DNA from 3 places in the Vogesella oryzagri genome. Region 1 is predicted to be linked to each of the others. Evidence: riboswitches for the same ligand, from Rfam matches in the RefSeq annotation. Region 1 holds a riboswitch; each other region holds the start of a gene.

Region 1 (5,177 bases):
GATCACCATCTGCTGGAAGTTCAGCAGCGCTTCCAGGCGGCCCTGGGCGATTTCCGCCTGGTACGGGGTGTAGGCGGTGTACCAGCCCGGGTTTTCCAGCACGTTGCGCAGGATCACGCCCGGGGTCAGCACCGGGTAGTAACCCAGGCCGATGAAGGACTTGTTCACCACGTTCTTGCTGGCCACCGCTTTCAGGTCGGCCAGGGCGTCGGCTTCACGCTGCGCCGGCGGCAGATCCAGGTTGCGGTTGAAGCGGATATTGGCCGGCACGGTCTGTGCCACCAGGTCCTCGAAGGAGCTGGCGCCGACATAGGCCAGCATCTCGGCCTTCTCGGCCTCGCACGGGCCAATGTGGCGTTCGATGAATTCTTGATGATTGAAGAGTTGCGAGAGCGACATGTCTTCGGTTCCGTATTTCATTGCCACGAAAACACACGGAAACACAGGCGACAAGGTTGGCCGCAGCGGCGGTCATGGCCATGTCCTTCCGTGTGCTTTCGTGGCTAAAAGCAAAAAAGCCCCGCTGTCTTGTGACAGCAGGGCCATTCGATCAGGCGCCGATTTCGGCTGCGTAGGCAGCGGCGTCGAGCAGCTTGTCCAGATCGGCGGCGTTGGCCGGCTTGATCTTGAAGAACCAGCCTGCGCCGTACGGCTCGCTGTTGGCCAGGTCTGGAGTGGCTTCCAGTTCGCCGTTCACTTCCAGCACTTCACCGGCGATCGGGGCGTAGATGTCGGAGGCGGCTTTTACCGACTCCACCACGCCAGCCTGCTCGCCATCACCCAGTGCGCTGCCTACGGTCGGCAGTTCCACGAACACGATGTCACCCAGCAGCTCTTGTGCATGCTCGGTGATGCCCACGGTAACGGTACCGTCAGCTTCCAGACGCAGCCATTCGTGGCTGGAAACGTATTTCAGTTCGGCGGGGATGTTGCTCATGTGATTCTCCTGATGCAGATAGTTTGGATCTTGATTGGGTATTACCGGGGTGACGCTCTCGCCACGTCGTTATACACCAGCTTATTCAAAAACTTTCTTGCCGTTGCGCACGAACGGCATTTTCACCACGCGCACCTCGGTCAGGGTGCCACGCAGGTCCACCTGGGCGGTAGCGCCGGTAGTGGCCGGGACACGCGCGATGGCGATGGAGTGTTTCAGGGTCGGGGAGAAGGTGCCGCTGGTGATGATGCCTTCCTGGCCATCGACCACTACTTTCTGGCCTTCGCGCAGCACGCCGCGGCCTTCCAGCACCAGGCCGACCTGCTTCATGGCCACGCCGGCGGCTTTCTGCGCTTGCAGTGCCTGGCGGCCGATGAAGTCACGCTCTTCCGGATTCCAGGCAATGGTCCAGCCCATGCCAGCTTCCAGCGGCGACACGGTTTCGTCCATGTCGTGGCCGTACAGGTTCATGCCGGCTTCCAGACGCAGGGTGTCGCGCGCGCCCAGGCCGATCGGCGCTACGCCGGCTGCCTGCAGCTGCTGGAAGAAAGGGATGGCTTCGGCGGCCGGGATCATGATTTCCAGGCCGTCTTCACCGGTGTAACCGGTGCGGGCCACAAACCAGTCGCCGAACGGCAGACCCTGGAATACTTTCAGGCCCTGGATGGAAGCGGCCCAGTCCGGCTTCACGGCACAGACTTTGGCAATAGCCTGCGGGCCTTGCACTGCCAGCATGGCCAGATCGCGGCGTACCTGCAGCTGCACGTCGAAGCCGGCGGACTGCTTGTCCATCCACGCCAGATCCTTGTCGGTGGTGCCGGCGTTGATCACCATGCGGTAGCCGTTGGCGGCCAGGTACACGATCAGATCGTCCACCACGCCGCCTTGCTCGTTGAGCATGCCGGAGTACAGTGCCTTGCCTTCGAAGCCCAGCTTGGACACGTCGTTGGCAATCAACTTTTGCAGCCAGGCTTTGGCATCGCTGCCGCTGATGTCCACCACGGTCATGTGGGAAACATCGAACATGCCGGCGTCACTACGCACGATTTCATGTTCTTTCAGCTGCGAGCCGTAATGGATGGGCATTTCCCAGCCGGCAAAGTCGACCATCTTTGCATTGGCGGCGATGTGCGCATCAAACAGGGGGGTACGTTTCGGGGCCGTCATGGGCAAGTCCTCGGAGTGAGTTTTTCCGCTAGCTCACACCCCTCTGTCCCTGCACCTGAGATTTTCCGGCATTGCGCCGTTAGCCCCTTCGGTGGGCGCGTATTGCGCCGCTCTCCAGATTCTACGGACCTTGCGATCCGATTCTTGCAGTCCTTTTGCCTGAGCGATTGCGGGTGCACTTGCGCCTTCGGCGGCAGCCTACTGCGCTAGCAGCGGCTACACTCTCCTGCGGAATGCCCGGATTATCGTTGTCCGCCGCCAGCTTGGCAAGTCGGGTTTTGTCCATTTTTCAGGCACTTGCGGCAAGTGCACAGCTGGCAATCATGATATTTCGCTTTGCGGCCAACCCCTTAGCCCGCCTGACAGCACTGGCGCGATAACCAGCCGCGCCTTAACTCAAGCGATAGTCACCGGGCCAGCCGGCACGCGGGCCAGCGACCAGTTGGCGAGTGCCCACTGCCACAGCTCTGGCAGCGACTGCCGCTCCGCCGGTGGCAGATGCCCGAGCCGTTGCAACGCCAGCCGCAACTCCCCTGCCGCCGCCTGCGGTGAAATGGCGGGTGCCAGCGTCTGCTTGGACAACTTCTCGCCGGCGGCATTGACCATCAGCGGCAGGTGGCAGTGCGTCACCGCCGGCCCCGCCAGACACTGGCGCAACCATAGCTGGCGCGGCGTGGACACCAGCAGATCAGCGCCGCGCACGATGTCATTGATGCCCTGCGCGATGTCGTCCACCACCACCGCCAGCTGGTAGGCCCAGAAGCCGTCGGCGCGCAGCAGCACAAAGTCGCCGATGTCGCGCTGTAGCTGCTGCACGTAATGCCCCTGCAGCCGGTCGTCGAAGCTCAGCTCGGTCTCCGGCACTGCCAGCCGCCAGGCGCGCGGTGAGCGACCCGTTGCCACGCCATGGCGGCAGGTGCCGGGGTAGACCATGCCATCGACGCCGCGCCGACCGTGCTCGCTGATTTCCTTGCGCGTGCAGGCGCAACCGTAGGCATCGCCTTGGGTAATGAGCTGGTCCAGTGCCGCGCGATACAACGGGTGGCGCTGGCTCTGGTACACCACCTCGCCGTCCCATTCGAAGCCGAACGCTTCCAGCGTGCGCAGAATGTTGGCCGCAGCGCCCGGCATTTCACGCGGCGGGTCCAGATCTTCCATGCGCAGCAACCACTGGCCACCACGGCAGCGGGCTTCGAGATAGCTGCCGACCGCCGTGGTTAGCGAACCGGCATGCAGCAAGCCGGTGGGGCTGGGGGCGAAACGACCACGATAATCAGGATTCAGGGCAGACATACGAGGACGGGCAGACAATAATCACAGACAGGCCCCCGTTGGCACGGGGCGGCCGGCGACTGACGGAGGGCGGGAAATGACGCACGTTGTAACTGAAGCCTGCATCAAATGCAAATACACCGACTGCGTGGAAGTGTGTCCGGTGGACTGCTTTCATGAAGGCCCCAATTGCCTGGTGATCGACCCGGACGAATGCATCGACTGCACGCTGTGCGTGCCGGAATGCCCGATCGACGCCATCACCACCGAAGAGGAACTGCCGCCGGGCCAGTTGGTGATGCTGGCGCTGAACGCCGAGCTGTCGAAAACCTGGCCAGTGATCGTCAGCCAGAAAGAGCCGCTGTCCGACCACGAGCACTGGGCCGGCGTCAGCGACAAGCGGGATCTGCTGGAACGCTGACGCGGCGGCTCAGATAAACAGGTCGATATCGCCGCTGCCCTTGCTTTCCGTATCGCGGTCGATACGGCGGCGGTAGCTGTCCTCTTCCTGCACCAGGGTCTGCTGCGGGCGGATTTTCTTGATCAGCACCTTGCCGCTATCAGTAAAGAAATACACCTTGCGCGCAATATCCGCCCCCAAATCTTCCGCCACGATGGGGATATGTTCCTGTGCCAGGAAGGCATGCACGAAACTGGCATTGCGCTGACCGATATTCACCTTGGTCATGCCATCCAGTACGCTGCCACCGCCGAATACCTTGGCTTCCAGCGTGCGGCGGTTGGCGCCCAGCTTGAGCATGTCGTTGATCAGCAGCTCCATGGCATGGGTGCCGAAGCGGGCCGGCATCAGCCGGTCGCTGCTGCTGCTGCCCTGATCCGGCAGCATGAAGTGGTTCATGCCGGCGATACCGGTAACCCGGTCGCGCAGACAGGCCGACACGCAGGAGCCCAGTACCGTCACCAGCAGCAGACCGTCGTCGGTGGCCTGATATTCGCCCGGCAACAGCTTGGCGGCATTCTTGTTGAAATGCTTATCGAAATAACGGTGCGCGGCATGACCTTTTGGCATCAGTCCTCCCGCTTACGTTGGCCGCACAGATAGGCCAGCACCCGCTCGGCCATGCACGGCAGCGGTACGACCTCATGCACCGCGCCCAGCTCGTAGGCGGCACGCGGCATGCCATACACTACGCACGAGGACTGATCCTGGCCGAAGTTGTAGCTACCGGCTTCACGCATGCGCAGCATGCCGGCGGCGCCATCCTTGCCCATGCCGGTAAGAATCACCCCCACCGCCCGCTTGCCCAGCAGCGTGGCCGCCGAATCGAACAGCACATCCACCGCCGGGCGGTGGCGATTCACTGGCTCGCTCTGCGCCAGGTGAGTAAACAGCTGCCCGCCACGACTGACGATGCTCAAATGGGAGTGCCCGGGGGCGATATAGATATTGCCGGCAGCCAGCGGCTGGCCATCGCTTGCCTCGCACACGGTCATGGCGCAGCACTGGTCCAGTCGCTGCGCAAACGACAGGGTGAAATGCTCCGGCATATGCTGCACCACCAGCACCGGCGGGGTATTGGCCGGCAGGCTGCTGAGGAACTCGCGCAGCGCCTCGGTGCCGCCGGTGGAGGCGCCCACCACGATCACCGCCTCCTTGCGCAGGATGGTCATGCCGGGCGCGGTGGCCAGCGGCGTCGCCGTTTGCTGGATGAAGCGGCTCGGTAACTGCACGCGCGCAGCAGCGGCGGTGCGGATTTTCTCGCAGATCAGCTCGGCATACCCCTGCATGCCACGGCCGATATCCCCCTGCGGCTTGGCGATGCAGTCCACGGCGCCCAGT
Region 2 (5,177 bases), on a different contig from region 1:
CCATGCCGATCTCGGCGGCGTTCTCTGCCTGTTCCGGCGTACCGCCCAGCACTTCGGCCAGCGCGCCGGCGGCCATCGAGCAGGCGGAGCCGACCTCGCCCTGGCAGCCGACTTCGGCACCGGAGATGGAGGCATTGAGCTTGAACAAGATGCCGATGGCGCCGGCGGTGAGCAGGAAGCGCACCACGCCGTCCTCGCTGGCGTTCGGCACGAAGCGCGCATAGTAGTGCAGCACCGCCGGGATGATGCCGGCTGCGCCGTTGGTCGGCGCGGTGACCACACGGCCGCCGCCGGCGTTTTCCTCGTTCACCGCCAATGCGTACAGGTTTACCCAGTCCATCACCGTCAGCGGGTCACGCAGCGCGGCTTCCGGCGCATTGGTGAGCTTGCGGTACAGGTCGGCGGCACGGCGCTTCACCTTCATGCCGCCAGGCAGGATACCTTCGTGGGCGCAGCCGCGCTGCACGCAGCCTTGCATCACCTGCCAGATCTGCAGCAGGCCGGCGCGCACTTCCTCCTCGCTGCGCCAGGCCAGCTCGTTCTCCAGCATGATCTGGCTGATGCTCTTGCCGTGACGCTGGCACAGCGCCAGCAGCTCGGCACCGGTCTTGAACGGGTGCTTCAGTTCGGTCACGCCCGGCGGCACGAAGCCGGCATCGATCGCCGCCTCATCCACCACGAAGCCGCCGCCCACCGAGTAGTAGGCGCGCTTGGACAGGCTGTTGCCGGCGGTGTCGAAGGCTTCGAAGATCATGCCGTTGGGGTGGTAGGGCAGGGCCTTGCGCTTGTACAGCAGCAGGTCTTCCGCTTCGTTGAAGGCAATGCGCTGCTGGCCGAGCAGGGAGATCGCCTTGTCGGCGCGGATGGTGGCCAGTATCTGTGGCACGGCATCGGTGTCCACCAGGTCGGGTTGCTCGCCGGCCAGGCCCAGCAGCACCGCGGTATCGGTGCCGTGGCCCTTGCCGGTAGCACCCAGCGAACCGAACATTTCCGATTTCACGCGCGTGGTGGCGGCCAGCAGGCCGTCTTTTTCCAGGCGGGCGACAAACTGCCGCGCGGCGCGCATCGGGCCGACGGTGTGGGAGCTGGACGGGCCGATGCCGATCTTGAACAGGTCGAAAACACTGATTGCCATGCTGCTTCTCTTGTCTGGTTGCGGTGCCGCCGTGGGTTGGCGGCACCCGGTTTACAGGGGGTGGCCCCGTGCTATTGGACAACGCGCCGCGGCCAGGGTTGACCGCAGCGCCACTACTATTTTAACGATAGACCGGATACGCGGCGCACAGCTCCGCAACCTGGCGTTTCACGCGTGCGCTCACTTCCGGGTTCTCGATGTCATCGAGAATGTCACACACCCAGTGCGCCACCTGACGGGCTTCGGTTTCCTTGAAGCCGCGGCTGGTGATGGCCGGGGTGCCGATGCGGATACCGCTGGTGACGAACGGGCTTTGCGGATCGTTCGGCACCGCGTTCTTGTTGACGGTGATGTGCGCGGCACCCAGTGCGGCATCGGCAGCCTTGCCGGTGAGGCCCTTGTCGATCAGGCTCAGCAGGAACAGGTGGTCGTCGGTCTTGCCGGACACGATGCTGTAACCGCGGGTCTGGAATACATGCACCATGGCGCGGGCGTTGGCCAGCACCTGCTGCTGGTAATCGACGAATTCCGGCTGCAGCGCTTCCTGGAATGCCACCGCCTTGGCGGCAATCACGTGCATCAGCGGGCCACCCTGGATGCCGGGGAATACCACCGAGTTCAGTTTCTTCTCCAGTTCCGGGTTGCTGGCCGCCAGGATCAGGCCGCCGCGCGGGCCGCGCAGGGTCTTGTGGGTGGTGGTGGTCACCACGTGGGCGTGCGGAATCGGGTTCGGGTACAGGCCGGCAGCCACCAGGCCGGCAACGTGGGCCATGTCCACGAACAGGTAGGCGCCAACGCTGTCGGCGATCTGGCGCATGCGCGCCCAGTCCACCACCAGCGAGTAGGCGGAGAAGCCGGCCACCAGCATCTTCGGCTGGTACTCATTGGCCATGCGCTGTACTTCGTCGTAGTCGATCTCGCCGGTTTCCGGGTTCAGGCCGTACTGCACCGCATGGTAGATCTTGCCGGAGAAGTTGACCTTGGCGCCGTGGGTGAGGTGGCCGCCGTGGGCCAGGCTCATGCCCAGCACGGTGTCGTGCGGTTCCAGCAGTGCCATGTACACGGCGGCATTGGCCTGGCTGCCGGAGTGCGGCTGCACGTTGGCGTAGTCGGCGCCGAACAGCTGCTTGGCGCGGTCGATGGCCAGCTGCTCGACTACGTCCACGTGTTCGCAGCCGCCGTAGTAGCGCTTGCCGGGGTAGCCCTCGGCGTACTTGTTGGTGAGCTGGCTGCCCTGTGCCTGCATTACGCGCGGGCTGGTGTAGTTCTCGGAGGCAATCAGCTCGATGTGGTCCTGCTGGCGCTGGTCTTCGGCCTGCATGGCGGCCCACAGGGCGTCGTCGAAACCGGCAATCTGCATATCCTGGGTAAACATCGCGTATCTCCTGGTCGCCGGCGCAGGCGGCAAAAGGTTGGCCGCACCGCGCCTTGAATAAAACGGGCGGTGACGGGCGGACGGTCTGCTGGATGCGGCAGACAGATGGATGGATGGGCGTCCGCCCGGTATCACCGGACGATGCCCCCTCTGTCCCTTTGCCTGAGAGATTGCGGCGCAGTGTGCACTGGCCATGCTGCCTTCGGCGAGGCCGCGCCGTGTGGCGGGCCTACTCTCCAGAGTGCCTGACCAGCGCAGTTCTTTTGCCTGAGAGTTTCTGGGGCGATTCCCCTTCGGCGCTGCCGCTGGACGCTTGTCCGGGCAGTCTCTCCTGCGCTGGTGGCGGCCAACCTTGCAATCGGCCGCGTGGCTTGGCGCAATCTAGAGAAGGTGGCCGAGGCTGTCAACGCATGTCGGACAGTATTCTATGTGCAGCTGCAGCATGCAGCGGCGTGGCAGATGTAAAAACACCCCACCGGGCACGTGGCGTGCCTGCGGGGAGCTGCTGATGCTGCGTTGCGTCAGGCGCTGGCGGCGGTGAAGCGGCGGCGATGATGTTGCGGGGTTTCCGCTTCATCCAGAATGGCCACCGCCAGGTCGGCTACGCTGATGCCGGCCGGGGCGTCGCCGGCCATCAGCAGCTCGTCGCCGCCCAGGCGGTAGTGGCCGCTGCGCGCGCCCGGTGCCAGCAGGGCCGGCGGCGACACGAACGCCCAGTCCAGCTGCTGTTCGCCCTGCAACTGCTGCAGCGCCTGGCGTGCGCCTTCGGCGCCTTCCTTGTATTCGGCAGGGAAGTGCGGGGTGTCGATCAGCTGCACGCCGGGCGCCACGTACAGGCTGCCGGCGCCGCCTACCTCGATGAAGCGCGCCACGCCGGCGGCCTTGACCCCGGCGACGATGGCGGCATGGCCCTGCAGGAACAGCTGGCGGATGTCGGCCTTGTCCCAGCCCGGATTGAAGGCGCTGATCACCACGTCGTGGCCGCGCACCGCGCTGGCGATGCTGTCGGCGTCGTAGGCATTGGCCGCCACTACTGTCAGGTTGGCCGCTGCGGTTACGCGTTCGGGGCGGCTGACAATGGCGCTGAGCTGGTGGCCGCGGGCCAGGGCTTCCTGCTGGATGGCGCTGCCGACAAAGCCGCTGGCGCCGATAAGGGCAATCTTCATGTGGACTCCTTCACGAGGGGTGAAACATGAGTCCATGGTAGTAAACGGCAGTGGACTTGATAATCCATGCTATTTTTCATTCATTGTGAAGTGGTGCTACATAAATGGATGAATTGCGCAGCATGGCGGTGTTTGCCACGGTGATTGAGAAGGGGTCGATGAACAGTGCGGCGGCAACGCTGGGCATGACGCCATCGGCGGTGAGTCAGCACGTGCGCCGGCTGGAGCAACTGCATGGCGTGGTGCTACTGCACCGTACCACCCGCAAGCTCAGCCTGACCGAGGCCGGCAGTCTGTTCTACCAGGGCTGTGCGCAGATGTTGGCCGCCGCGCGCCAGGCGGAAAGCCAGCTGGCGGCCATGCGCGAAGCACCCAGCGGTGAGTTGCGCATTTCCGCGCCCAGCGGTTTTGCCGGCGGTGTGCTGGGCGAGGCGCTGGCGCCGCTGCTGGCGGCTAACCCCGGGCTGAGCCTGCAACTGTTTTTTCACGATGAGCTGGTGGATCTGACCGACTTGCGCATCGATCTGGCGTTGCGGGCCGGCAACCTGCCGGACTCCACCCAGGTGGCGCGCTATCTGTGCGACTGGCCACTGCTGTTGTGTGCGGCTCCGGCGTACCTGGCGGCGGCGGGCGAGCCGCAGCAGCCGGCCGAGTTGGCTCGGCACGCCATGATCGGCGTCAACCCGCGCGGCGGCGCGCAATTCCCGCTGCAATTGACGCGTGGCGAAGAGGTGCAGCGGTTGACGCTGCCGGCGCGCATTGCCAGCAACAGCATGCTGTCGGCGCGGGCATTCGCGCTGGCCGGCATGGGCATTGCGCTGCAGCCGGAGCCGGAAATCCGCCGCGAACTGGCTGCCGGGCTGCTGCAGCAGCTGTTGCCGGAGTGGCGGGCACCCGCATTACCCATCTATCTGGTGACGCCACGGCGCGATGCGCAGCCGGCCAAGGTAAGGCATGCGCTGGCCGCTTTGCAGGTGGCGCTGGGTAAACGTGCAGATTGAATATTGTCGTCTGTACGACTGGAATTTTCCGCTGTTTAAACCTAACATGTCGAAATTGTGAATTTGTTTTAAATCAATTCAATGTCATGGTAATGCCGACTTTATTGCCGAAAGTGCATGAAATTGTTTTCTGGCTATAACAGGAACGGGGCCATGTCCTCGGTAGTACCATCCACCATCGCACAAATCAATAAACAGGGGAAAAACCAATCATGTCTTTGCGCACAAAATTGATGGCATTTGTGCTGCTGGTGATAGCAGCACTCGCCGTCGTCTTCTGTGGTGTGGCCTACTGGAAAATGAGTGACACGCTGGAAAGCCAGATTGAAGGCCAGATCAAGATGGCGGCCGACAATAAGGTGAGCTTTGTCTCCGAATGGGTGCAGGTGCGTCAGAACATTGTGGCGGCCGTGTTGCCGCGCTTTGGCACCGGTGAACTCAAGCCCATCCTCGATCAGGCGCAGAATGCCGGCAAGTTCGACGATATGTACGTCGGCCAG
Region 3 (5,177 bases), on a different contig from region 1:
TGCCGTTCGGCGGGCTGAAGGAATCCGGCATCGGCCACGAGAACAGCCTGGTCACACTGGACTACTACACCCAGCTGAAGAGCGTGTACGTGGAGCTGTCGGGCGTCGCCTGCCCGTACGAATAAGACAGCACAGACAACACCACGCTCACCGCGTTGCGTCCCCAGGCTCGGGTACGCAGCGCGGTTTTGTCTGCCACGCCCGCGCTGACCTAGCGAAGCGCCCACCCTGAACGCGGCCCGAGGCCGCAAGAGAACGGTCATGAAACAGGAATTCGACTACATCATCGTCGGCGCCGGTTCGGCCGGCTGCGTACTGGCTGCGCGGCTGACCGAAGACCCGGGCGTGAGCGTGCTGCTGCTGGAAGCCGGCGGCCCGGACTGGCGCCTGGACTGGCGCACGCAGATGCCATCCGCGCTGGCCTACCCGCTGCAGGGCAAGACCTACAACTGGGCCTACACCACCCAGCCCGAACCGCACATGGGCAACCGCATCATGACCCAGGGCCGCGGCAAAGGGTTGGGCGGCTCATCGCTGATCAACGGCATGGTCTACATCCGCGGCAACGCCATGGATTACGACGGCTGGGCCGCGAACAAGGGGCTGGAGGACTGGAGCTACCGCGACTGTCTGCCCTACTTTCGCAAGGCGGAAACCTATGACAAGGGTGGCAACGACTATCACGGCAACAACGGGCCGCTGCACGTCACCACCCCCAAGGCCGACATCTCGCCGCTGTTTGCCGCCTTCGTCGCCGCCGGCGAGCAGGCCGGCCACCCGCGTACCGACGACCTGAACGGCTACCGCCAGGAAGGCTTCGGTCCGATGGACCGCACCACCACCGCTGACGGCCGCCGCTGCAGCACCTCGCTGGCCTACCTGGACACCGCGCGGCAGCGGCCAACCTTGCAGGTGAAAACCCGCGCGCTGGCCGACCGCATCCTGTTCGACGGCAAGCGCGCCATCGGCGTCAGCTATCTGCAGGGCGACAGCTGGCACGAGGCGTTCGCCAGCCGCGAAGTGATCGTCAGCAACGGCGCCATCGCCTCGCCGCAGCTGCTGCAGCGCTCTGGCGTCGGCAACGCCGACGAGCTGCGCGCCATGGGCATCAACAGCGTGGCGCACCTGCCGGGCGTGGGCGAAAACCTGCAGGACCACCTGGAAATGTACCTGCAGTACGAGTGCCTCAAACCGGTGTCGCTGTACCCGGCGCTGCAGTGGTGGAACAAGCCGCCGATCGGCATCGAATGGTATCTGCGCGGCACCGGCATCGGCGCCAGCAACCACTTCGAGGCCGGCGGCTTCATCCGCAGCGACGAAAGCTTCGCCTGGCCCAATCTGCAGTACCACTTCATTCCGCTGGCGATGAACTACGACGGCAGCAACCCGGTGAAGGCGCACGGCTTCCAGTGCCATGTCGGCTCCATGCGTTCGCCCAGTACCGGCAGCGTGAAGCTGAAAAGCTGCGACCCGCGCGACCATCCGATCCTGCGCTTCAACTACATGGCGCACGACACCGACTGGCGCGAGTTCCGCGCCGGGGTGCGCATCACCCGCGAGATCATCGCGCAGCAGGCGATGGACGAGTTCCGCGGCAAGGAAATCAAGCCGGGCATGATGATCAAGAGCGATGCCGAGATCGACGCCTTCGTGCGCGAACACGCCGAAACCGCGCTGCACCCGTCCTGCACCTGCAAGATGGGCGACGCCAGCGATCCGATGGCGGTAGTGGACAACGAAGGCCGCGTGCACGGCCTGAGCGGGCTGCGCGTGGTGGATGCCTCGATCATGCCGCAGGTCACCACCGGCAACCTCAACGCGCCCACCATCATGATGGCGGAGAAGATCGCCGACCGCATCCGCGGCCGTGCGCCACTGCCGCGCTCGCAGGCACCCTACTTTGTCGCCGGCCGGCAGCCGGCCAAGCTGGCCGAAGCCGCCGCCCGTGACCCGCAGGCGGCCCTGCTGTGGTATCCGCCCAGGGCCGAAGCCATTCGTTGACCCGACTCCACACCTGTCACGCGCACTCCGGTGCGCGTTTTTTATTTGCGCAGCCGGCAGTGCAAATAAAAATGGCCCGCCAGTTGCGAGCCGTTTTTCATATCCGAATATTTCAGCAGATGACTGCCAGATCTTCCTTCGACAACCAGTCGCTACCGCCACGCGGCCAGGCCACCAGTACGCCACGCGCCTTGTCGTAGGCAACCACGGTGCCGTCGAACTTTTTCACATAGCCATGCGGGGCGTAATTCACGCGCAGGCCGGCTTCCAGTTGAATGTTCTTGTTACGCAGCAGTGCCAGCAGGCTAGAGATAATGTATTTCATTTCAGCGTCCAATATGTTTTTCAGTCATCAAACTACACCGCAATTGTAGCGCCATCTTGTGCAATGCAACATCAAGATTGCGACACAAATGTTCGATACTGATCATATAAATGTATTTTTACGAATCGATTACAATCGATAACGAAAGTTCATCTCCGCCACATCACCGCAAGCGATAGTCGCCCGCAACACAGGCAGACTGTCGCAAAAAAGCCGCATTTCCCATAAAAATCAAAATATTATAATTGCCACACCATGCTGGCGAGCGGCGCCAAAGCATTGCCATAGCCGACCGCTTTCATGCCATGACCGACGCAATTCCGGCACTTTCCCGCCCTGCCCGCGCCGCCAGCCAAGACCCGCCGCCGGATGGCGAAAAAGCCGCCGACGGCACGCATTGACGCCCGTCAAGGCGCTCTCTAGATTGACTGACAGCCATGTCAGGCAGACAGGAGAGATCGCCCGGGTAGCCCCCAGCGGCGGCGCCGAAGGGGAATCGCCCCGAAAACTCTCAGGCAAAAGAACTGTCCTGCCCAGGCTCTCTGGAGAGCAGATGCGCCGCCCGCGCATCTCGCCGAAGGCAGCACGGCGCATCGTCAACCCGATGCGCCCAATCTCTCAGGCAAACGGACAGAGGGGGCAAGCACGGTCGCCAGCGACCACCCACCCCGTTTATCGGGCTTGCGGCCAACGTTGGCCGCAGCCCACCCGTTTGGAGAGCGCCATGTTTACCCAGGATATGCAGATTGCCGGTTTCGACGACGCCCTGTGGGCCGCCATGCAGGCCGAAGACCAGCGCCAGCAGGACCACATCGAGCTGATTGCCTCCGAGAACTACACCAGCCCGCGCGTAATGCAGGCACAGGGCAGCCAGCTCACCAACAAGTACGCCGAGGGCTACCCCGGCAAGCGCTACTACGGCGGCTGCGAACACGTGGACGTCGTCGAGCAGCTGGCCATCGACCGCGCCAAGCAGCTGTTCGGCGCCGATTACGCCAACGTGCAACCACACTCCGGCAGCCAGGCCAATGCCGCCGTGTACATGGCACTGCTGGAACCGCACGACACCGTGCTGGGCATGAGCCTGGCGCACGGCGGCCACCTCACCCACGGCGCCAAGGTCAACTTCTCCGGCAAGATCTACCACGCGGTGCAGTACGGTCTGAACCCGGAAACCGGCGAGATCGACTACGACGAAGTGCAGCGCATGGCCAATGAATACCAGCCGAAGATGATCGTGGCAGGTTTCTCCGCCTACTCGCTGGTGGTGGACTGGAAGCGCATGCGCGAGATCGCCGACAGCATCGGCGCCTACCTGTTCGTGGACATGGCCCACGTTGCCGGCCTGGTGGCCGCCGGCCTGTACCCGAACCCGATTCCGCACGCCCACGTGGTGACCACCACCACCCACAAGACCCTGCGCGGCCCGCGCGGCGGCCTGATCCTGGCGGCCAGCAACCCGGAACTGGAAAAGAAACTGAACTCGGTGGTATTCCCCGGCATCCAGGGTGGCCCGCTGATGCACGTGATCGCCGCCAAGGCGGTGGCGTTCCAGGAAGCGCTGCAGCCGGAGTTCGTTGACTACCAGAAGCAAGTGCTGGCCAATGCCCGCGCCATGGTGCATGTGTTCCAGACCCGCGGCTACAGCATCGTGTCCGGCAAGACCGATGACCACCTGTTCCTGCTGAACCTGATCGACAAGGGCCTCACCGGCAAGGCCGCCGATGCCGCGCTGGGCGCCGCCCACATCACCGTGAACAAGAACGCGGTGCCGAACGATCCGCAAAGCCCGTTCGTGACCAGCGGCATCCGCATCGGCACTCCGGCCATCACCAGCCGTGGCTTCAAGGAAACCGAAGCCCGCCAGGTGGCGCACTGGGTGTGCGACATCCTCGACGACATCGAGAACCCGGAAGTGAGCGCACGCGTGAAACGCCAGGTAGCGGAGCTGTGCGCCGCGTATCCGGTATACCGCGCAGTCAGCGAGAGCTGATCATGGCCATCAGCGTGTTTGATCTGTTCAAGATCGGCATCGGCCCATCCAGCTCCCACACCGTCGGCCCGATGCGCGCCGCGCGACAGTTCGTCGCCCGCCTGGAGAAGGACGGCCAGCTGGCCGCCGTAGCCAGCGTGCGTTGCGAGCTGTTCGGCTCGCTGGGCGCCACCGGCAAGGGCCATGGCTCCGACATCGCGGTACTGCTGGGGCTGCAGGGCGAACTGCCGGACGAAGTCGACACCGACGCCGTGCCGGCGATGGTGGCGGCGATTCGTGACAGCAAGCGGCTGCGACTGCTGGGCAGCCACGAGGTGCTATTCGCGGAAGGTGAACACCTGGTGCTGCACAAGCGCAAATCGCTGCCCTACCACCCCAACGGCATGACCTTCGAGGCGCGCGACGACCGCGGCGAAGTCATCGTCAAGCGGGCGTATTACTCGGTGGGCGGTGGTTTCGTGGTGGACGAAGCGGCGGTGGACGCCGGCTTCGTACCACCGGGCGCCACCGAGCTGCGCCACCCGTTCAAGAACGCGGCCGAGCTGTTGGCACTGTGCAAGGAGCATGGCAAGCCGATCAGCCAGATCATGCTGGAGAACGAGCTAGCCTGGCGCAGCGAGGAAGAAGTGCGCGCCGGCCTGCTGGGCATCTGGCACGTGATGCAGGCTTGCGTGCAGCGCGGCTGTGCGCACGAAGGCATCCTGCCCGGCGGCATGAAAGTAAAACGCCGCGCCGCCGACATGCACCGCAAGCTGCTGTCGACGCCGGAAGCCAGCCTGCGTGACCCGCTGACTGTGATGGACTGGGTGAACCTGTACGCGCTGGCGGTGAACGAGGAAAACGCCGGCGGCGGCCGCG

What was found. Region 1 has a riboswitch for glycine ahead of gcvT (glycine cleavage system aminomethyltransferase GcvT). Riboswitches for the same ligand answer to the same signal wherever they lie in the genome.
Region 2: linked by a shared signal. The riboswitch ahead of glyA (serine hydroxymethyltransferase) and the one ahead of gcvT (glycine cleavage system aminomethyltransferase GcvT) in region 1 are both predicted to bind glycine.
Region 3: linked by a shared signal. The riboswitch ahead of glyA (serine hydroxymethyltransferase) and the one ahead of gcvT (glycine cleavage system aminomethyltransferase GcvT) in region 1 are both predicted to bind glycine.

What each region holds. Positions count from the first base shown of each region.
Region 1 is NZ_JBEFLD010000007.1:122,462-127,638, reverse strand. Features, by position in the region: gene gcvP (aminomethyl-transferring glycine dehydrogenase) at 1-399, opposite strand, end outside; gene gcvH (glycine cleavage system protein GcvH) at 551-937, opposite strand; gene gcvT (glycine cleavage system aminomethyltransferase GcvT) at 1,019-2,104, opposite strand; glycine riboswitch at 2,138-2,232, opposite strand; glycine riboswitch at 2,242-2,343, opposite strand; gene gluQRS (tRNA glutamyl-Q(34) synthetase GluQRS) at 2,501-3,397, opposite strand; gene fdxA (ferredoxin FdxA) at 3,474-3,797, shown strand; gene cheD (chemoreceptor glutamine deamidase CheD) at 3,807-4,406, opposite strand; gene ABNW52_RS14050 (protein-glutamate methylesterase/protein-glutamine glutaminase) at 4,406-5,177, opposite strand, start outside.
Region 2 is NZ_JBEFLD010000011.1:5,827-11,003, forward strand. Features, by position in the region: gene ABNW52_RS17635 (L-serine ammonia-lyase) at 1-1,135, opposite strand, end outside; gene glyA (serine hydroxymethyltransferase) at 1,257-2,510, opposite strand; glycine riboswitch at 2,657-2,754, opposite strand; glycine riboswitch at 2,756-2,854, opposite strand; gene ABNW52_RS17645 (NAD(P)-dependent oxidoreductase) at 3,032-3,676, opposite strand; gene ABNW52_RS17650 (LysR family transcriptional regulator) at 3,781-4,677, shown strand; gene ABNW52_RS17655 (methyl-accepting chemotaxis protein) at 4,890-5,177, shown strand, end outside.
Region 3 is NZ_JBEFLD010000004.1:451,821-456,997, forward strand. Features, by position in the region: gene betB (betaine-aldehyde dehydrogenase) at 1-125, shown strand, start outside; gene betA (choline dehydrogenase) at 262-2,001, shown strand; gene ABNW52_RS09915 (hypothetical protein) at 2,114-2,326, opposite strand; glycine riboswitch at 2,766-2,863, shown strand; glycine riboswitch at 2,865-2,964, shown strand; gene glyA (serine hydroxymethyltransferase) at 3,051-4,319, shown strand; gene ABNW52_RS09925 (L-serine ammonia-lyase) at 4,322-5,177, shown strand, end outside.